4 regions of the Pseudomonas sp. LBUM1668 genome follow, and region 1 is predicted to be linked to each of the others. Evidence: riboswitches for the same ligand, from Rfam matches in the RefSeq annotation. Region 1 holds a riboswitch; each other region holds the start of a gene.
What was found. Region 1 has a riboswitch for cobalamin ahead of ACA061_RS14810 (CbtB domain-containing protein). Riboswitches for the same ligand answer to the same signal wherever they lie in the genome.
Positions count from the first base shown of each region.

Region 2: linked by a shared signal. The riboswitch ahead of cobO (cob(I)yrinic acid a,c-diamide adenosyltransferase) and the one ahead of ACA061_RS14810 (CbtB domain-containing protein) in region 1 are both predicted to bind cobalamin.
Region 3: linked by a shared signal. The riboswitch ahead of ACA061_RS13470 (ABC transporter substrate-binding protein) and the one ahead of ACA061_RS14810 (CbtB domain-containing protein) in region 1 are both predicted to bind cobalamin.
Region 4: linked by a shared signal. The riboswitch ahead of ACA061_RS12075 (TonB-dependent receptor plug domain-containing protein) and the one ahead of ACA061_RS14810 (CbtB domain-containing protein) in region 1 are both predicted to bind cobalamin.

Region 1 is NZ_CP166787.1:3,307,637-3,312,925, reverse strand. Features, by position in the region: gene nfuA (Fe-S biogenesis protein NfuA) at 1-22, shown strand, start outside; gene cobM (precorrin-4 C(11)-methyltransferase) at 174-920, opposite strand; gene ACA061_RS14820 (cobalamin biosynthesis protein) at 1,000-1,413, opposite strand; gene ACA061_RS14815 (CbtA family protein) at 1,410-2,111, opposite strand; gene ACA061_RS14810 (CbtB domain-containing protein) at 2,123-2,320, opposite strand; cobalamin riboswitch at 2,442-2,663, opposite strand; cobalamin riboswitch at 3,559-3,769, shown strand; gene cobW (cobalamin biosynthesis protein CobW) at 3,871-4,941, shown strand; gene cobN (cobaltochelatase subunit CobN) at 4,945-5,289, shown strand, end outside.
Region 2 is NZ_CP166787.1:1,756,828-1,762,116, reverse strand. Features, by position in the region: gene bluB (5,6-dimethylbenzimidazole synthase) at 1-611, opposite strand, end outside; gene ACA061_RS07905 (cobyrinic acid a,c-diamide synthase CobB) at 608-2,071, opposite strand; gene cobO (cob(I)yrinic acid a,c-diamide adenosyltransferase) at 2,068-2,679, opposite strand; cobalamin riboswitch at 2,761-2,986, opposite strand; gene ACA061_RS07895 (hypothetical protein) at 3,150-3,734, shown strand; gene ACA061_RS07890 (PQQ-dependent sugar dehydrogenase) at 3,801-5,114, shown strand; gene ACA061_RS07885 (C40 family peptidase) at 5,250-5,289, opposite strand, start outside.
Region 3 is NZ_CP166787.1:2,989,789-2,995,077, forward strand. Features, by position in the region: gene ACA061_RS13455 (GNAT family N-acetyltransferase) at 1-427, shown strand, start outside; gene ACA061_RS13460 (ABC transporter ATP-binding protein) at 432-1,223, opposite strand; gene ACA061_RS13465 (FecCD family ABC transporter permease) at 1,220-2,236, opposite strand; gene ACA061_RS13470 (ABC transporter substrate-binding protein) at 2,233-3,246, opposite strand; cobalamin riboswitch at 3,391-3,583, opposite strand; gene ACA061_RS13475 (GGDEF domain-containing protein) at 3,832-5,289, shown strand, end outside.
Region 4 is NZ_CP166787.1:2,667,343-2,672,631, forward strand. Features, by position in the region: gene ACA061_RS12060 (PLDc N-terminal domain-containing protein) at 1-48, opposite strand, end outside; gene ACA061_RS12065 (ABC transporter substrate-binding protein) at 97-1,023, opposite strand; gene ACA061_RS12070 ((2Fe-2S) ferredoxin domain-containing protein) at 1,020-1,379, opposite strand; gene ACA061_RS12075 (TonB-dependent receptor plug domain-containing protein) at 1,379-3,316, opposite strand; cobalamin riboswitch at 3,410-3,615, opposite strand; gene ACA061_RS12080 (LysR family transcriptional regulator) at 3,668-4,558, opposite strand; gene ACA061_RS12085 (zinc-binding alcohol dehydrogenase family protein) at 4,669-5,289, shown strand, end outside.

The sequences.
Region 1 (5,289 bases):
GAAAGAAAACGCCTACTACTGAGTACGGCGTTCACTGCGATTGCGACGACGCATTTTTCCCGTGATGAATGCGTTGTCTGGAGTACAAGATCAAAAGATCGCAGCCTTCGGCAGCTCCTACAGGGAAATGTATTCCAATGTAGGAGCTGCCGAAGGCTGCGATCTTTTGATTTTCAGGGTCTGTAAAGATGCGCATGCCCGGCGCGGTACAGCGATGACTCGCTGAACACCTCACTCCCCAAGACCCGCCCAACCAGAATCAACGCCGTACGCCGAAACCCTTTGGCGGCGACTTTCTCGGCGATATCCGCCAGCGTTCCCACCACCCAGTCCTGATCCGGCCATGTCGCGCGATGAATCACCGCGATCGGGCAATCCGCGCCGTAATGCGGCAGCAGTTCAGTCAGGATCTTTTCCAGATGATTGACCCCCAGATGAATCGCCATCGTCGCGCCATGCTGCGCCAGACTGCCCAGCTCTTCGCCGGCGGGCATTGCCGTCTTGTCGGCATAACGGGTCAGGATCACGCTTTGCGATACGTCAGGCAGCGTGAGTTCTGCGCCCAACAACGCCGCGCATGCCGCGGTCGCCGTCACTCCGGGGATGATTTCAAACGGGATATCGAGTTCACGCAGATAGCGGATCTGCTCGCCAATCGCGCCATAGAGACTCGGATCCCCCGAATGCACCCGCGCCACATCCTGGCCCTTGGCGTGCGCGGTTTTGATCAGCTCGATGATCTGTTCCAGATGCAATTCAGCGCTGTTGACCAGTGTCTCTGCCTGATGACCTTCGAGCACCGCCGCGGGTACCAGCGAACCTGCGTAGATGATCACCGGGCAACTGCGTATCAGTCGCTGGCCTTTGACGGTGATCAATTCCGGGTCGCCGGGGCCGGCGCCGATGAAGTAAACGGTCATCGTAGAATCCTTGGGAAATAGGCGCGGCAACGCTTCAGATGAAGATTGCTCATGATGAATGGCGGGGATTATCGGGAATTTACGCGGCGCCGGCCAATGCCAGCGTTGCCTGAGCGTATTTTTGTCGGGAAATCAGCAGCTTTGCCGGTGCCTGAATCAGCTGTTCGGCGAGTGCCAGTGCGGCGCTTTCCGCTACGCCATAACAACCGGTGCGCTCGAAGGCAATCTGCGAATGGTGGCTGAGTCGCTGTGCATAGCTGGCCAATTCTTCACTGCTGAAATACAGCAGCGGCAGGGCCAGTTGATTCGCGAGTTCCTGCAAGCCGGGTTCATCGCGCTTCAAGTCGATACTGGCCAAAGCCTTCACGGCATGCAGTTCTATGCGATTGGCTTGCAAGGCTTGATCGAGTAACGCGCGCAGCGTGCTCGCAGGGCAGCCGCGCTGGCAGCCCAGACCGACCACGAAAGTCGGCGCTGCGCTGTCAGTCGTCATGCGTGGTATTGACCATCGATCTTGCGGCGGAACAACCAGGCGCTGATCAGGCCCAAGGCCAGCCAGAACGCTACGTTGGTCAATTGCGAAGCGATTTTGAACTGCGCTTCCAGTGCTTCTGGCGCGAGCATCGAATGCACTTCCGGTTGCGGTGCGCCGATCACGTGCGGTACAGCGAGGATGGCCACACCGAGGATTTTCATCAACCAATGACGGCTGAACGCAATCAACGCCAGACCGGCAGCGGTTGAAGCGGCAGTGCTGATCCACCACAACTGCCGCGAAGCCAGATCCGCCGCGGCAGTGCCCGGCAGTTCAGGCGGCAAGCCCAGGGTCGGTGCGAGGACGAACGTCGCGTAACCGGCCAGCCCCCACAGCAGACCCTGCGAGGTTTTGGTCGGCGCGCGCAGGGTGTAGAGACCGGCCAGCATCAAGGCAAAACCCACGGCCACCACCAGATTGCCACCCGTGGTCGAAAGCACGCGCTGCCAGCCGTCTTCCGGCTCCCAGGCTTCGGCATCATGGGTGTGCGCAGCGGTGCCGGCGGCGTGTTCGTGAACCGCGGCAACAGGCTCGGATTTTTCATAGGTTTCGGCTTGAAGAATCAGCGGCGACACCCAGAAACTTTGCAGCAGCGTGAGCAGCAGGGCGGCCAGCAGGCCGGTGAAACCTGCGGTTTGCGCAATTCGCTTGATCATGTCGGCAGGTCTCAGTGGCACGGGAACGCGGCGCTGTGGCGGGTATCGTGAGCCGCATTGTGCACGGCTTCAATGTGCGAGAAACCGGCGAAATAGACGAGGCTTGCACCCAGGATCGACGCGAAAACAGCGGCGGTCAGGCGTTGGCTCAGGGTGGTGGTGCTGGAGATTTTGTCCGTGTTACTGCCGGTGCTGGTGATGATCGACATGGCGCGTCCCTCTGGAATGTCAGGGGTGGACAAGAGCGCATGAAAACCCCTGCGGCGCGGGCACGCAGAGGTTCAAACAGCGCCCGCCCACCGCGGGTTTGTTATGTTCAGCACGCCAATTGCGCGCTGTGTGTTGCGGGCCGGTCTCCGGGCTCACGAGGGGTTGGCGTCTGGCCGACCTGCAAGCGTCACCTTCCCATGCCGCAATGGCACAGTGGATCTGACGCTTCGCTCGCTTACCGTTGCGGGGGCAGCACCGGACTGACATGGCTCTGAGTAAAGCACATGATTCACCGGTTTCCCGTTTCACCCTGTGAAGGGCACCCGTAACAAGTTGTGTAGGAGAGCATGGTGTGGGGTTTTTAGTCAATTTGCTTTGGGGGCTTATCCGTTGCTGCGGGTGTGGCTTCTTATGGTTCCGCCCTTACGGCGGGTCACTTTTTCCAGACGCCGAAAAAGTAACCAAAAAGGCTTGCTCCTACGTCCGGCCCGCTCGCTAAAGCTCGGGGTTCCTTCGCTCCGGAATCCATCCGGGGCATCGATTCCGGTTTGCTTCGCTGCACCTCCTTTCGATGTCCTCCCCGGATGAATCCCTCCACTCAGCCTCCCGACGTCGCCCGCGGATCAAGATCAAAAGCTGCACTCGAGCTAACGCTCATTGTGTTGAGTGGGGGAGGAGCGTGCGGTTGGCTTTGGTTTTGTGTTGGGTTTGCCCTCGTCCCAGCCCACTACCGAGGGAGAGGGGGGGCCGACTTTTGGGCTTTTCGGAATCGGTGTTCGACTCGGTGTTTCACGTCGGTGTACTTCTCCCAAACACCTCGATCAGTCCCCTCTCCCTCTGGAAGACGGGTAGGGTGAGGGGCTTTTGATCTGGCTTTTGATCTGGCTTTTGATCTGGCTTTTGATCTGGCTTTTGATGTTGCTCTTGCTCTTAGCCCCCTTCGGCAGGCCGAGCGAAGGTGTTCATTCGGGGGGTAGGCGCGTAGCGCCGTGCGGCGAAGCCGCATACATCGAGAGGAGGTGCAGCGCAGCAAACCGTAGGCGATGCCCCCGAATGGACACCGTAGCGAGGGAACACTGAGCCTCAGCGAAGTGCCGTACGCCGGGGGAAAGCCTTTTGGGTTACCTTTTCGGCGTTTGGAAAAGGTGACCCGCCGTAAGGGCGGAACCCTAAGTAGCCATCACCGCAGCAACGGATATGCCCTCTATCCAAACATTGACCCGCCCCCACACCATGCGTAGCCTTGCGCCTTCGAGGTTCTTCGGCATTGCCGAAGCTAAGAAGGGAACGCGGTCAATGCCGCGGCTGCCCCCGCAACTGTGAACGGTGATGTTCGCTGCCACGCCACTGCAAGCTCAATCCACAGAGCCCGCGGGAAGGCGCAGTGAATCCAGGCCCAGCGCCTGAACACCGTCAGCCAGGAGACCTGCCTCGTCACAGATTCTCAATTTCAACCGGGCGGGGTGATCCGGTGGCGAACTCTCCAGGCACGCACGCGCGGTGCCGGTTCTCGTCCCGTATGCCCGCCACTTTGCCAAAGGGCATACCGATGAAAACACTGGCCAAACTCCCTGTCACCATCGTCACCGGCTTCCTCGGCTCGGGCAAAACCACATTGCTGCGGCACATGCTCGACAACGCTCAGGGCCGCCGTATCGCGGTGATCGTCAACGAGTTTGGCGAGTTGGGCATCGACGGTGAAATCCTCAAGCAATGCACCATCGGCTGCTCCGAAGAAGAAGCTGTGGGCCGCGTTTATGAGCTGGCCAACGGCTGCCTGTGCTGCACGGTGCAGGAAGAGTTTTTCCCGGTAATGCGCGAGCTTGTTGCCCGTCGCGGTGACCTCGACCACATCCTCATTGAAACCTCTGGCCTGGCCTTGCCAAAACCGCTGGTACAAGCCTTCCAGTGGCCGGAAATCCGCAGCGCTTGCACGGTTGACGCGGTGATCACCGTGGTCGACAGCCCGGCCGTGGCCGCTGGCACCTTCGCCGCGTTCCCGGATCAGGTCGATGCCCAGCGCAAACTCGACCCGAACCTGGATCACGAATCGCCGCTGCACGAGCTCTTCGCCGACCAACTGGCCAGCGCCGACCTCGTCATCCTTAACAAATCTGACCTGATCAGCCCTGAAGACCTGGCGCGCGTACGTCTTGAAGTCGCCGAAGAACTGCCGCCAGCGGTGAAGATCATCGAAGCCAGCAGTGGTCGTGTGCCGCTGGACGTGCTGATCGGCCTTGGCGCCGGTTCCGAAGAACACATAGACAGCCGTCACAGCCATCACGACCATCACCACGACGGTGATGACGATCACGATGACCACGATCACGACGCCTTCGATTCGATCTCCATCGAACTGCCGCAAGCCGACGAAAGCCTGCTGCTCGACGCGCTGACGCAACTGGTGGTCAAGCACGGCATCCTGCGTGTGAAGGGCTTTGCGGCGATCCCGAACAAGCCGATGCGTTTGCTGATTCAAGGCGTGGGCACGCGTTTCGACAAGCATTTCGACCGTCAGTGGGGCGCCGATGAAGCGCGCGTCACGCGTCTGGTGTTGATCGGTCAGGAGCTCGACGCCGCGCAACTCGAAGCGCAACTGCGCGCTGCGCTCAGCGTTTAACCCATGCACCTGCTCAGGACCCAGCCCGGCGGTTTCGTCTCGGATGACAACATCGCGGACCTGGGGCAAACCCCGGCCGAACTGGTAATCCTGTGCAGCGGCGATTCCAGCCTGGCGCTGCTCGCCGAAGCTGCGCAGCAACTGCCCGAGGATTATCCGAGCCTGCGCCTGGCCAATCCCATGCAGGTGCAGAATCACGCTTCGGTCGATCTCTACGTCGATGAAGTGCTGCGCCACGCCAAAGTCATTCTGATCTCGCTGCACGGCGGCATCGCTTATTGGCGCTACGGCATCGAGCGTTTGATTGAGTTGTCCGAGCGTGGCGTGCAGGTGATTCTGGTGCCGGGT
Region 2 (5,289 bases), 1.6 Mb from region 1:
TTGAGCGGACGCGCCTGCGCCCACCCTTCGAGTACCAGCATCGGCGCCGGATAGAATTCCTTGACCGGGCCCAGGCACAAAACGGCCAGAGGTTTGGCGCCTTCCGGCAGTTTCAACAGATCGGCCAGCGCCTGCGGCTCGAACAGCGAGACCCAGCCCATGCCCAGACCTTCGGCGCGGGACGCCAGCCACAGGTTCTGGATCGCACAGGACAGCGAGGCCATGTCCATTTCCGGCAACGTGCGGCGACCGAAGATGTGTTTTTCGCGATCGTCCATCAACGCGGCGACCAATACTTCGGCGCAATCATTGATGCCTTCGACCTTGAGGGTCATGAACTCATCACTGCGTTCGCCGAGGGCTTCGGCGGTGCGGATACGTTCTTCTTCAACGAGGTTCTGGATTTGCCCGCGCAGGGCTCGGTCGCTGATACGAATAAAGCGCCACGGCTGCATCAGGCCGACGCTCGGGGCCTGATGCGCGGCTTCGAGCAGGCGGCGCAGCAGCTCGGGCGCGACGGTGCCACCGGTGAAGTGGCGCATGTCGCGGCGTTCGGCGATGGCTTTGTAGACCGCTGCGCGTTCGGCTTCGGAGAATGCGTTGTCTGTCATGGCCCCATCGCTGGCAAGCCAGCTCCCACAGGGGATCGGGTTTCTTCAGGCATTCCACCGCTCCCTTTTGGAGCTGGCTTGCCAGTTACCCCATGGGATTGCGATTCTTCAGGCACTACACCGCCCACTGTGGGAGCTGGCTTGCCAGCGATGGCGGCCTCAAGTTGAGGCGCAAACAGTGCAGCGATAGCCTCAGGATTCGACGGAAAATAAAAGTGCACATAAGAAGCCGTCATCCGCCCTTCCCTGTAAACCGCCTCAGCCCCACGCCCGCCATTCGGACTCAGCCCGCGAGCAATCGGGGTCAATTCAGTCGTCGTCAGGGAGTGATGATACGTGTGCCCGCGCAGCGAGCCCTCCGGCAGATCAACCGCTTGCAGCGCCAACGCCGCCAGACGCTTTTGCATGACCGCATCGCCCTTAAGCAAACCGACCAGTTCGGCGCAGGTGCCTTCAACGTCAGTCAGCGAATCAAGCAGATAAAGCATGCCGCCACACTCGGCCAGCAATGGTTTGCCCGCCGCATGGTGCGCGCGGATCGCGTCGAGCATCGCAGTGTTCTGCGACAACGCCACGTGGTGCAATTCCGGGTAGCCGCCCGGCAGATACAGACTGTCCGCCTCAGGCAATTGCGTGTCGCGGATCGGCGAGAAGAAGCTCAACTCGGCACCCATCGCCCGCAGCAAATCGAGGCTGGCGCCGTAGGTGAAGGCAAACGCCTCATCATGGGCGATAGCGATTCGCACACCTTGCAATAGCGGTTCGGCAGCGATCACTTCCGGCGCCGCGAACTCCACGGCCGGTGGCAGCGCTACCTCGCAACTGCTGGCAATCGCTTCGGCGGCGGCGTCGAGGCGAATATCCAGGTCGTTCAGTTCGCTGGCCTGCACCAGACCTAGATGACGGCTGGGCAACTCGATCCCGGTCTCGCGGGACAGCGCGCCGTACCAACGCAAACCCTCGGTGAGGCTGCCTTCAAGCAGTTGCGCGTGACGCAAAGTGCCGACGCGATTGGCCAGCACGCCCGCAAACGGCAAGTCCGGCTGATAACGCGCCAGGCCCAGCGCCAATGCGCCAAAGGTCTGCGCCATCGCGGTGCCGTCGATCACACCGAGTACCGGCACGCCGAAATGCCGCGCCAGGTCAGCGCTCGACGGTGTGCCGTCAAACAGGCCCATCACGCCTTCGATCAAAATCAGATCGGCTTCGGCGGCGGCTTCCCACAACAGACGACGACTTTCCTGCTCGCCGACCATCCACATGTCCAATTGATAAACCGGCGCTCCGCTGGCGCGCTCGAGAATCATTGGGTCGAGGAAATCCGGGCCGCACTTGAACACGCGCACCTTGCGCCCCTGATTGCGATGCAAACGAGCGAGCGCGGCGGTGACGGTGGTCTTGCCCTGACCGGAGGCCGGCGCGGCGATCAGTACCGCCGGGCAGTGACGTGGCTGATTCAAAGTTCGACGCCTTTCTGCGCTTTGATACCAGCCTGGAAGGCGTGTTTGAGCATGCCCATTTCGGTGACCGTGTCGCCCATCTCAATCATTTCCGGCTTGGCCCCGCGACCCGTGACGATCACGTGCTGCATCGGCGGACGCGCCTGCAAATCGCTCAGCACCTGATCGAGATCGAGGTAGCCGTGCTTGAGGGCGATGTTCAATTCATCGAGCACCACCAGACCGATCGACGGATCACGCAGCAACTCGCGCGACACCGCCCATGCAGCTTCGGCGGCGGCGATGTCGCGTTGGCGATCCTGGGTTTCCCAGGTGAAGCCCTCGCCCATCACATGAAAACGCACCTGCTCGGGAAAGCGGCGGAAGAACAGCTCTTCACCGGTGCTGTTACGGCCCTTGATGAACTGCACCACGCCGCACTGCATGCCGTGGCCCATTGCGCGGGCGAGCATGCCAAACGCCGAGCTGCTTTTGCCTTTGCCGTTGCCGGTCAGCACCAGCACCAGGCCGCACTCGTCGGGCGAGTTGGCGATGCGTTCATCGATCACGGCTTTTTTGCGCTGCATACGCGCCAGATGGCGTTCGTCACGCTCGGGGGAATCAGTCATGGGGGAGCTCTCCGTTGAGGCTGGATAACGGCGGGCAGGCACAAGAATAGACGGCAAAAAGCCTGGCATCGCCCACCGTGATGCCGCTGGATGGATCAGGCCGGTCTCCGGGCTCATGAGCGGCGTTCGCCTGACTGCGCGCCTTCCCGCTGTTAAGCAGTGGCACAAGACGCAGTTTTCACTCATTTACCGTTGCGGGGGCAGCGCCGGGATCGTGGTTGTTCTTCGCTTGAAGACAACCCTCACCGGCTTCCCTGTTTCACTCTGTCGACGCAGGTCACAGAGCACCTGAAACAAGCCGCGAAGGTTAGAGGGTTGGGGGTGGAGCGTCAATTAAAGAGGGGGTCATCGGGCGAATAACTGCCGCCGATCAATTATCCGACGCCAATCTTGTGCCACGCTGAAACAAATGATATCAAAGAGCCATGCTTTTGCCGCAAAAGCACACCACAACAATAAGGATGATTACGATGCAAGGCATGATCATCAGCAATCCGCGCCTGGAATTCCTGCGCCCGGTGCTAGAACGCTGGTTTGACTGTATCGACCGCTACAACGCCGTGCGCGGCGACAGTGACACGCCCTACTGGCATGACGAGAAAGCCAATCTCGGATTGCTCTGTGCGGCCGCCTGGATGGCGGAGTTGGTGACGTTGCGCGACACCGCCACCCGCAAGCAGAACGAGGAAGGCGAGCGCAACGCCCGCGCCGATCTGTTCCTGGCGGGTGCCGAAGACCGCGCTTTTATCCAGGCCACGCAACGCTGGCCACGCGTCAACAACCTCAACCTGACTCAACCCCTGCTGGATATCACCAACGACGCCAAACGCCTCAGCTACGCCAGCGACCTCAAACTCGGCTGCCTGTTTGTCGCCCCGCAAAAAGCCCAGCACAGCGCCAGCCCGGAAGAATTGCAGGACATGGTCGACGACCTGCAAAAGGAACACACCTGCGCCGTCGCCTGGTATTTCCCCTACGCCTATCGCAAATTGCGCAATGAAGCCGGCAACTATCACCCGGGCATTGCCGTGCTGTTCAAAGAAGCCCGCGGCTGAGCAGTTGAACCATCGGGCTTGCGCGCTCCTCTATGACTAGGAATGCATTCATAGGGAAGATCAGCAATGCGCAAGCCCCAGCTCGTTTTCGTCATCGCCCTCGCCGGAGGGCTCGCCGCCTGTGGTGAATCGTCCAGCCTGCAGGTCATCGACGGCACCGGCCCGTCACCGAAACTGCCCGAACCTAACAAAACCCTGATCCCGACGGTGAATATCGCCCCGGCGGTCGGCTGGCCCGCGGGCGGTAAACCGACCGCTGCGGCAGGCACACAAGTCGCCGCGTTTGCCGAAGGCCTCGATCATCCGCGCTGGCTCTATGTGTTGCCCAATGGCGATGTACTGGTAGCAGAAACCAACGCACCGCCCAAACCTGATGACAGCAAAGGCGTGCGCGGCTGGGTCATGGAAAAAGTCATGGGCAAGGCCGGCGCCGGCGTACCAAGCCCCAATCGCATTACTCTACTGCGCGATGCCGACCATGATGGCGTGGCCGAAACGCGCACGGTATTCCTGCAGAATCTCAATTCACCGTTCGGTATGACACTGGTCGGCAACGACCTGTACGTCGCCGACACCGATCGCCTGCTGCGCTTCAACTACGAACCCGGCGCGACCGAAATCAAGACGCAGCCGATCAAGGTTGTCGATCTGCCTGGCGGCACGCTCAACCATCACTGGACCAAGAACGTCATCGCCAGCAAGGACGGCAGCAAGCTGTACGTCACAGTCGGCTCGAACAGTAATGTCGGCGAAAACGGTCTGGATAAAGAGGAAGGCCGCGCAGCGATCTGGGAAGTGGACCGCGCAACCGGCAATCACCGCATCTTCGCATCGGGCATCCGCAACCCCAACGGCCTCGCGTGGGAGCCCACCAGTGGCGCGTTGTGGACCGCGGTCAACGAGCGCGACGAAATCGGCAGCGATCTGGTGCCGGACTACATCACCTCGGTCAAGGACGGTGGCTTCTATGGTTGGCCGTTCAGTTATTACGGCCAGCACGTCGATGTGCGCGTCGAACCGCAGAACCCCGACCTGGTCGCCAAAGCCATTGCGCCGGACTACGCCGTTGGCCCGCACACCGCTTCGCTGGGTCTGACGTTCGCCGAGGGCAACAAGCTGCCAGCGCAATTCAAGGAAGGCGCATTCATCGGCCAGCACGGCTCCTGGAACCGCAAGCCGCACAGTGGTTATAAAGTGATTTTCGTACCCTTCGCGGCAGGCAAACCGACGGGCCAGCCGGTGGATGTGCTGAGCGGTTTCCTCGACAAGGACGAGAACGCACTGGGTCGCCCGGTGGGCGTGGTGATCGACCAGCAAGGTGACTTGCTGGTGGCTGATGATGTGGGGAACAAGGTGTGGCGGGTGTCTTCAGCGAAGTAAATACACTAACGCTGCACACATCACCTGTGGGAGCGGGCTTGCCCGCGATGAGGCCTCTTCAGCCAGAGCATTCTTTGACTGATCCACCGCCATCGCGGGCAAGCCCGCTCCCACAGGGATCAGCGTCGACCTCAATTACGGGTTACGCGCCAGATGCTCCGGCTGCAACACCCGC
Region 3 (5,289 bases), 320 kb from region 1:
CGCTGAGCTTTTTCCGAAGCTGAGCGCCACAGGAACCCCGCCAGATCTGGCGAATTTTGAAGAGACTTACATCAGTGGCGCCGGACGTTTTCTGGTCGCCCGTAATGAAGGCCGCATCGTCGCCGCGATCGGTTATTTACCCTATGACCAGCGCTTCGAACACCTCGACTATCAGCAACTCGAGGTCGTGGAAGTGGTGCGGCTGTTTGTCATTCCCGAGTACAGACGCTCAGGATTGGCCAGTGAGCTTTACCAGACGTTGAAATCATCAGCCGAAGACGCCGGAGTCGACGTGATCTACCTGCACACGCATCCGTTCTTGCCGGGTGCGATCAATTTCTGGCTGAAACGCGGTTTTCAGGTGATCAACGTCGATCCCGACCCGGTCTGGCAGACGACTCATATGGATTGCCGAATTCAGAACTGACGGATCAGGAAGAGCGCAATCGCAGGATCTGCGCGCCGTCGAAAGGGTCGGTCAGGTAATGGGCATGCACCCCGAACGTGTCGAGCAGGCGTTGCGGGGTCAACACCTCAAGTGGTTTGCCGAGGGCGACCAGGCGACCCTTTTCCAGTACGGCCAATCGATCACAAGTCAGTGCTTGATTGAGGTCGTGCAGGGCAATCACCGTGGTCACCGGCAACGCTTGAACCACATTCAAAATAGACAGTTGATGCTGGATATCCAGGTGGTTGGTGGGTTCGTCCAGCAGCAGGATTTGCGGGCGCTGGGCGAGGGCGCGCGCGATGTGCACACGCTGGCGCTCGCCACCGGAAAGGCTGCGCCAGGAGCGATTGCGCAGATGCGTCGCGTCAACATCGCGCAAGGCCTGATCGATAATGCCATCGTCCTCGGCAGACCACGGACTGAGCGCCGACAGCCATGGCGTTCGACCCAGCGCCACGGCATCAAACACGCTGATCGCGTCGAGGGTGTCCGCCTGCTGCTCAACCACCGCCAGCGTTTGCGCGATGGTTCGGCGCGACAGCGTCTTCAACCGCTGGCCGTGGAGATGGATGTCGCCACGACTGGGCGTGCGTACGCCGCAGAGCAATTTCAGCAAAGTGGATTTGCCAGAACCGTTGGGGCCGACAAGGCCAAGGGTTTCGCCGCGACGGATGTCCAGATCAATCTCGTGCAGCAACCGCGCATCGCGGATATCAAAGCCGAGGCCGCAGCAACGCAGCACCGATTCGCCGACCACCGGGGACAGCGCATTCATCGGGCATTCCTCCGGCCGATCAGGATCAACGCGAACACTGGCGCACCGACCAGCGCGGTAATCACGCCGACCGGGATCACCTGGCCTTTGATCAGCGTGCGCGACAGCACATCAGCGGCAATCAAAAACACCGCGCCACCCAGTGCACTCGCGGGCAGCAGACGCGTGTGTCGAGTGCCGAGCAAAAGCCTTACAGCGTGGGGAATCACCAAACCCACGAAACCAATCGAGCCGACAATCGACACCATCACAGCCGTCACCAATGCGGCACAACTGATCAACAGCAATTGCACGCGCCGCACCGGAATCCCGAGCGATGCCGCTGAGTCGACGCCGAAGGTAAACGCGTCCAGCGCACGCCGATGCCACAGGCACACAACGAGCCCGATGACCGCCACCGGCACCGCCAGCCACACCGATGGCCAGCGCACGCCGCTGAGATTGCCGAGCATCCAGAACATGATGCCGCGTGCCTGTTCGGAGCTGGCCGACTTGGTGATCAGAAATGCCGTGAGCGCATTGAACAGTTGCGAACCGGCGATCCCCGCCAAAATGATCTGGCCGGTATTACCCGGTGAGCCAGCGGCGCGGCCGAGCAAAACCACCACGGCGAACGCCACAACAGCGCCGCCAAACGCACCAACTGACATGGAAATCGCCCCGGCACCGAAACCCAGCAACGCGACCATCACCGCGCCCGTCGAGGCACCAGCGGAAATGCCGAGCAGATACGGATCGGCCAACGGGTTGCGCAGCAGCGATTGCAGAATCACCCCGCAAGTCGCCAGGCCTGCGCCGCAAGCGGCAGCCACCAGCGCGCGAGTCAGGCGATAGTTCCAGACAATGCCTTCGTCGATCGGATCAAGCACATAACCGGCCGCCCACAGTTTGTTGGCCAGCACCTGAAACACCACGATGGGATCAATGGTCGTCTCACCAATGGCCACACCGGCAATCACCGCTAAAAGCAGGATGGCCAGTGCCAACAGGGTGCGTATCAACGTCGCGGTCATTTGGACAGGTCGTAGCCGTTGATGGCGCTCGCCAGTGCGGCGATGCCGTCGAACGTGCGCATGCTGGCCTGCATGGCCATGGCGTCGAGAATGATGATGCGGTTGTTTTTCACCGCGTCCATGTTGCGGGTTACGGGATCGTTGCGCAGGAATTCCAGTTTCTTCAGGTAGTCGTCAGCCGGGAAGCGCCGACGATCCATGCGCGCGATGACCAGGAACGTCGGGTTGGCTTTGGCGATGGTTTCCCAGCCGACAGTTGGCCATTCTTCATCGGACTCCACGACGTTGCGCACGCCCAGCGTGTTGAGCATGAAGTCTGGAACGCCCTTGTGTCCGGCGACGTACGGGTCGATATCCAGACTGGCACTGGAAAACCAGACCAGTGCGCTGATGTCTTTCGAGTTCTTGTCATTCGCCATGGCAATCGAGTTGGCGAGGCTCGCCTTGAGGTCTGCGTTCAACTGTTGAGCGCGCGCCTGGACATCAAAAATCTCACCGAACTGGGTGATGCTTTTATAGACGCTATCGATGCGAAACGGCGCCAGACGCGTGCCGTCGGCACCGACCAGATTGTCCTTGGCCTCGCAGTCAGACGGCATCAGATACGTCGGAATCTTCAGTTCGTGAAACTGTTCGCGGGTGCCGACCGCGCCTTGCGGCCCGACCATCCATTCCAGCTCCACAGCCACCAGTTGCGGGCGCTTGGCGATCACCGATTCGAAACTCGGTTCGTTATCGGCCAAGCGCTCGATGTTGTCGTTTTGCGCCTTGTATTGAGGCAGCACATCGTTGAACCACAGCGAAGTGCCGACGATTTTTTCGCCCAGTCCGAGGGCGAAGAGCATTTCCGTGCCGGCCTGGCCGATTGTCACCGCGCGCGCCGGGGCCTGCGCGAACGTCAGCGTGCTGCCGCAGTTTTCAATCGTCAGGGGGTACTGCGTCGGTGCAGCATGGGCGAGGGCGCTAACACCCAGGCCAACGACGAGGGCGACAAAACGAGGCAACAGCATGATGCAATCTCCATTTGAACCGTACACGGAGCCAGGGTGCAGGTTCTGGAAACACATCGCTTACGCTGCCTTGAAAGCAGTGCCAGGCCGATCACCGAAGTGACGCGCGCACAAGGATGTCCTTCCCGGACACCCCGCCGGTTAGTGATTGTTGCTTGGCCGGCAGGTCTCCTGACTGATGCGTCGTCGCCTGCTTCAGCCTTCCCGGGAGCAATCCCAGTGGCAGTTCAGAAGCAGGCTCGGCATCTACAGTTGCGGGGGCAGTTCCGTTTGATGCGCGGGGCGCATCACGGATTCCCTATTAATCCCAATTGGAAACCGGCGGGCGGCATGGTATCCGATCGTGGCGGTTGAGGCGAACGGGCGTGCTAGCTCAAGGCGTGGGGCAGCGCCAGCAGGAGGGCGGTGGTAACAACAGACCATTCATATACTTTTACGCAAAGCACTTTTCCGCCACCTATTCAGTTACTGCAACGATTCAGCGCAACTTGTATCCTTGCGTTACAAGAGGACGAATGGCCCCAGCTATTGCCCTGACCCAATAGTCGCGGGAACGGAAAACCGGACTTTCCTTAAGGTAATAACGTGAAGCGTGATTCGCACCTGGTTGTGCTTTTGCTGTTCGTGATCGGTTGCTCTCTGGCGTCATTGACGGTCTGGAAAGTATTGGCCTCTCGAGATCGGGCACTGGAGGAAGTGGATGTCCACGGCTTGAACCTGACCCAGGCGCTGTCTACCTACTCCGAGGGGATTGTCCGCCAGAGCTCGCTGCTTTTACTCGGGCTTGTCGAGCGTCTGGAAATAGAAGGTAGCGGCCCCGCGCAGATTCAGCGGCTGAGTGCATTGATCATCCGCCAGGAACCATTGATGCCACAGCTCAGCGGCATCACGATTTACGACAATCAGGGACGCTGGCTGATGTCCTCCAATCGACCGATTCCGGCCGGGGCGAATAGCAGCGATCGGACCTATTTCATTCATCATCGAGACGATCCCAGCCGTGAGACCTTTATCGGTCCGCCTATCCAGAGCCGTTCGAATCAGGAATGGGTGATCACCGTCAGCCGCCGCTTCAATGATGCGCGCGGAGAGTTTGCCGGGGTGGTGGCGGTCACCTTGGGCGTCGAAAACTTTCTTCGGTTGTTCGGAAAGATCGACGTGGGGCAGGAGGGCGCCATCGGGTTGTCTTACACCGATGGTACGTTGCTGGTTCGTTATCCATTCCGCGAGCAGGACATGGGCCGCAACTTTTCCAAATCGCCCATCTATGCCAAGTATCTTGTGGATCGATCAGTCGGCACCGCGTCGTTTACCTCCAGCCTGGATGGTGTGGAGCGGCTCTACGCCTTCCGCAAGAGTGACCGGCTGCCGTTGATAACGACGGTCGCACTCGGCAAGCGCGAAGCCCTCGCCGCGTGGCGTACGGAGGCATTGTTGTCGGCGGTGGTGGTCACCGGGCTGCTGGGGCTCACGGGCCTCATTGGCTGGTTCCTGATTCTGGATATCCGTCGGCGTACCAAAGCCGAAGATCAGTTGCGAGGCACCCAGCAGCAGTTGCTCTCAACCAATCGGCAGCTGGAGTTGCTGGCGATGAAAGACGCCCTGACCGGTCTGGCCAATCGACGCTGCTTTGATCAAAGCCTCGCCATGGAAGCCCGGCGCGCACGACGTGACGGCACGACGTTGGCATTGCTGATGATCGATATCGACCACTTCAAGCTGTTCAACGACTCACTCGGACATGTTGCCGGAGACGCCTGTCTGCAAACCGTTGGCAGAATCCTGGACGAATGTGTGCGGCGCCCCTCAGACCTGGTGGCTCGATATGGCGGTGAAGAGATGGGCGTGATCATGCCGGACACCGACATCGAAGGTGCCGCAGTCGTGGCGCAACTGATCATCGACCGCTTGCAGCAAGCAAACATCCCGCACAACGCCAGCCCGCTCGGACGCGTCAGTGTCAGCATCGGGATTGCGACAGCCACGGGGCTGGAACTGGATCACCTGCAAGGTTTGATCGAGGTAGCCGATCAGGCGCTGTAC
Region 4 (5,289 bases), 640 kb from region 1:
CAGTAGAAGAACTGCCGCCAGTACGATCCACACGGTTTCGATATGCATTGGCTACCTCCTGATGGTCTTTCTTAGGTGGCTTGAGGTTCGGCGGGTTCATTTATTTTTCTGCAGCGCCTGGAATTGCTGCGCCAGGTGCAGCGCGACACGGCCGCTGCCCACCGTCGGCAGCAGGTGGGTGAAGGGGATGTCGATCAGGCGATTCTCACGCACGGCGCGCAAGCGCGATAACACCGGATCATTTTGCAGCAGCTGACGTTTGCGCCAGGCCGGCGACCATTCGGCGTCGGCCAGCAAGATGACGTCGGGATCGCTGATCAGCAGGGTTTCGCGATCTATGGTCACGCGATACTGGTTGACCTCGGCGAATAGATTGCGCGCCCCGGCAGCAGCGAGCAGGGTGGTCACGAAGCCGCGCCCGCCCTCTGAATCCAGCCCGTTGACCTCGCTGTCCAGATAGAACACCGACAGCGGTTTTTCGCTGCCGATCAGTGCGCGGGCGCGGGCCAGATCGGCGTCCATGGCGGCGCTCAGTTGCTGCGCTTTTTGCTGTTTGTGCAGCAGCGCACCGAGGGTCAGCAGGTCATTGCGCACAAGCCCGAAATAATCCAGCGAATGCCCCGCGCAAGCGGACTCCAGTAAATAGGAGGCCACGCCGTTGCGCGCCAGACCCGAGCGTGATGTCACGCCATCGCCGAACGCCGTGGCAAAGCCGCCGACCACCAGATCCGGTTTCTGCGCGTACAGCACTTCGCTGGATGGATAGCGCGGCGCGATCACCGGAACCCCGGCGTACTCGGTCTTTCGACTCCCGGTATGGGTGTCGTCCAGATAGGCAACGCCAACTAACGTCGGGCCTGCATCCAGGGCGATCAGCAGATCAGCTGCGTGCTGATTGAGTGCGATGATGCGCGATGGCGGTAATTGTGCAGCGCTCCAGGTTTCGCCGCAGTTTCGATAATTGTCAGCGAGTGCCGGTGATGTGCAAAGCAGGGCCATCAGGCATAACCCAAGCGTTCTCATGCGCGCTCCTTGATCAGTAAATCCTCGACCATCTCACCACCGACCAGGTGCACCTCGACCAGCCGTTGCACGTCGGCGTCGCTGTGCACGCCATACCAGCAGGTCTCGGGATACACCGTCAGAATCGGCCCCAGATTGCACGGGAACTGACAATGCGTGCGCGTCAGCAACACGCCGCCCGGGGTTTCGATGCGGTTGTGCGCCAGCAGGTGCCGGCGCAGGGTTTTCCATAACTGCAAAGCGCCGCGCTGGGTGCAGCGCGGGCCGGTGCAGAGGAACACGTGGCGCGCATGTTCGGGAACGTGCGACCAGTCCGGGTGCGTGTCGATGCCGTCGACCGTTTTGAAGTCAGCCATCAGAAGCGGTACGTGTAGCGTACTTCTGAGGTGAACGGCCGTCCGAGGTTGTCAACGTTGCTGGCGCGGCTGGTGACGAAATCGCGGTCGAAGAGGTTCTCTACCAGCAGGCTGACGCGGTGTTGACGGGCATTGTCGAGGTAGCGATAAGCATCGGCATCGATCACTGAATAGTGACCGTACTCGACCTGTTTCGAGCTGGTCACATCGCGGATATAGCGGATCGCGCCGCCGGCACCCCACATGCGATTTTCCGACTCGAAGCCTATGCGCGAACGGGCGAAGAAGCTCGGGATGTCATTGATGGTCACGCCGCTGCGCGACTCGGTGAGGTTGCGGGTCATGTCCGCTTGCAGGCTCCATTGCGCGTTGATCGCCAGTTTCGCGTCAGCCTCGAAACCGCGCATGCGCACCTGGCCCTCGCCGTTGACCCAGTGGCTATCGTCGAGGGTGATCAGGTCGTCGATCTTGCGTTTGAACACGGTGACGCTGGCACTGAACGCGCGATCGAGCAGCAGGCCCTTGTAGTCGAGGCCCAGTTCGGCGTTGCGGCTTTTTTCCGGTTTAAGGTTGCGGTTGCCGATCTCGTCGCCCGGTTCGTTGACGAACAATTGCTCGGCGTTCGGCAGTTTGTAGGCGCTGCCGTACTGACCGCGCAGTGCCCAGTTGTCGTTGAGATCGTAGAGCGAAGTGAGCATGCCGACCGTGGCGCTGTCGCCGCCGCCCATGGCTTCGTGACGAAAGCCGACGCTCGGGTGCCAGTCGGGCAGGGCGTCGATTTGCGGACGCAACTGGGTGTAGATCGCGTGGGCTTCGGCCTTGTCGTTGTCGATGATCAGCACATCGTCCTGGCCTTTGAACCATTGGTTGTCGGTGCCGAACACCAGCACATGACCGCCGGACGATTCAGCCTTGCCTTCGGCCTGCACACCCCAATCGGTAAAGCCCCAATAGTCGTTGTGGTTGATGGCTTTGGTGGCGCCGCCCTCGACATTATTGATGCGCGTGTAGCGGGTGTCCCAATCGTTGATATGGCCTTTGACGAAGTAGCTCAGACGTTCATTGAGATTTTGCTCGAAGGTCGCTGTGGCGATCTGTTGCACGCGGTCGTTGGTGGTTTTGTGGTTATCGACCGGGCGGGCGAAATCGAGGTTGGCGTCGGCATATTGGTAGAACAACTCCAGCCGCGAGTCGTCGCCAAACGATTGAATCGCCTTGCCACCGAACGTGGTGACTTCATAAGCACGGTTTTTCTCGGTGACGTTTTTCATGTCGCGGTTGCGATACGGCTGGTAACCGTCGGAGACGTTGTGGCTGACATACGCCAGCAAGCCCAGATCGCCGAAACCGTTGCTGAAGATGTTCTCGAGCCGGGCATCGCCGGTGGTGCCGCCGAAGGTGTCGAGGCCCATGTTCACCTCGCCCGAGGCCTTTCGACGCTGCGGCGAACGGGTGACGATGTTGATCACCCCCGACACCGCTTGCGTGCCGAACAACAGGCTCTGCCCACCCTTGAGCACCTCGATACGTTCGATGGCGTTGGCCGGCAAGGTGTCCAGGTACAAGCCGCCGTACAAGCGGTTGTTCAAGCGCACGCCGTCTAGCAGGATCAGCGTATCGTCGTTGCGCCCGCCCAGCAGGGAATAAGTACCGTAGTCGAACGGGCCGTTTTTCGGGGCGACGTAGAGGCCGGGAATGAACATCTGCATGACGCGACTGACATCCGCCGCGGGGCCGGCGCGCTCGATCTGTTCGCGGCTGACGATGTCCACTTTGCTGCCGTAATGCGCCATGTCGGCGACGGTGGTGGACTCCACCGACGGTGCGGAAACGATTTGCTGATTGAGTTCCAGTGGCGCGTCGTCAGCCAGCAGCAGCGGACTGAACAGGCAACCGAATAACAGGGATGGAGCAGAGGTGTTGAAAGGTCGAATCATTGTCTTCTCGAAAGGATCTTCGCAGAAGAGCATGCAGGAGAAGGCATCGCGCACACGCCGACACCGGCCCATGCCCGCCCACCGCAGGATTTTGCCAAACAGATATTTCGGGCCGGTCTCCGGGCTCACGCGTATCGATGCTTTCACCTTCCCATGGCCGTCTGGCCACAGTGGTGTGTCGAAAGCATCACGCGCATACCGTTGCGGGGGCAGCACCGGACTTGTTCAAAAAGAACGTACCGGTTTCCCGTTTCACCCCATGCACGGCGGCATGGGACACCTGAAACTGGACGGCATCTGAACACTCGAATGACCGTTCGTCAACGCCGCAGCTATTATCGGACGCTCAGTTCAGCCCCGCTGTAGAGCGGCAAACTGGTTGCTCAACCACGCATACAGTTGCGATACCGCGGGGGAGATTTGTTTGCGATGCGGGCACACCAGACTCAACGGCGAGGCCTCTCCCGCAAAGTCCGGCAGCAGCACAAGCAGGCGTCCTGCGCTCACGTCAGCGCTGACATCCAGCCAGGATTTGTTGGCGATACCTTCACCGTCCAGTGCCCAGCGCCGAACCACATCGGCGTCGTCGCTGAACAGCGGGCCAGAGACTTGAATCGTCTGTCCGGCCAGGCACCATTTGTCGTAGACCCGACCATTCTGCAGGTAGAGCAGGCAAGGATGATTCAACAAGTCGTCCGGCGTTTTCGGTTGCCCGTGGCGTTGCACATAGGCTGGAGATGCGACCAGCACCCGGTTATTCCAAGGCGCGAGTGGCAGAGCCACGTAGTTGGCGTCTTCGTTGGTACCGTATCGAATGGCGACGTCCACCGGGTCGCGAAACAGATCGGCTTTCTGGTCCGACAGCACAAGGCGCAGTGTCAGTTCCGGATGCTGACGACGGAACATCGTTAACCAAGGCAGCAGAATATTGCGCCCCAGATCAGACGGCGCAGTGACTTGCAGCACGCCGCGCAGCGTGGCGTTTTCACCCCGCAGGTTTTCCTCGCCTTGCTTCAGGGCTTCGAGCACGGCGTGGGCGGTGGGCAGGTATTGCTCACCTTCGGCAGTCAAACGCAGGCTGCGGGTGGTTCGCGCAAACAGGCGCACATCCAGTTCGCGCTCCAGGCGTTTGATGGCGGCGGCGACCTGCCCCGGCAACAAATCGGCCTCCAGCGCCGCGGCGGTAAAGCTGCCCAGCGCTGCGCTGCGGGTGAACAGGGCGAGATCATCGATACGGATCATTTTCTCTTCTGTAGTGAAAGTGTTGGCGCATTCTGCAGGTTTTTCTTTCTCCGTGGGAAGCCGAAGATGGTGGCACGTGAATGCTTCAACCCTTCAGACAGCGAGCCCCCATGAAAGCCATCACATTTGTACAACACGCCCTGCCCATTGAAGATCCGCAATCCTTGCAAGACATCGAGATGGCTACGCCAGTGCCCGGTCCGCGTGATCTGCTGGTCGAGGTACGGGCCGTTTCAGTCAACCCGGTCGACACCAAGGTGCGCGCAGGCACTTTCACCAAAGAACCGAAAATTCTCGGTTGGGATGCGGCTGGCATCGTCCGCGAAGTCGGTTCGCAAGTGACGCTGTTTCAACCGGGCGACGAAGTGTTTTACGCCGGCTCGATTATTCGCAGCGGTAGCTACAGCGAATTGCATTTGGTGGATGAGCGGATTGTCGGGCACAAGCCGCGTTCGTTGAGTGCTGCCGAGGCGGCGGCACTGCCGTTAACGTCGATCACGGCGTGGGAATTATTGTTCGACCGTCTCGGTGTCGCCGAGGCCAGCGGGGAGGGCAAATGCCTGTTGATCACCGGCGCGGCAGGTGGCGTCGGTTCGATGCTGGTGCAACTGGCTCGCCAGTTGACCCGACTCACGGTGATTGGCACCGCCTCGCGCCCGGAGACCGCTGGTTGGGTGAAGCAGTTGGGCGCCCATCACGTCATCGATCACAGCCAGCCACTGCTCGCTCAG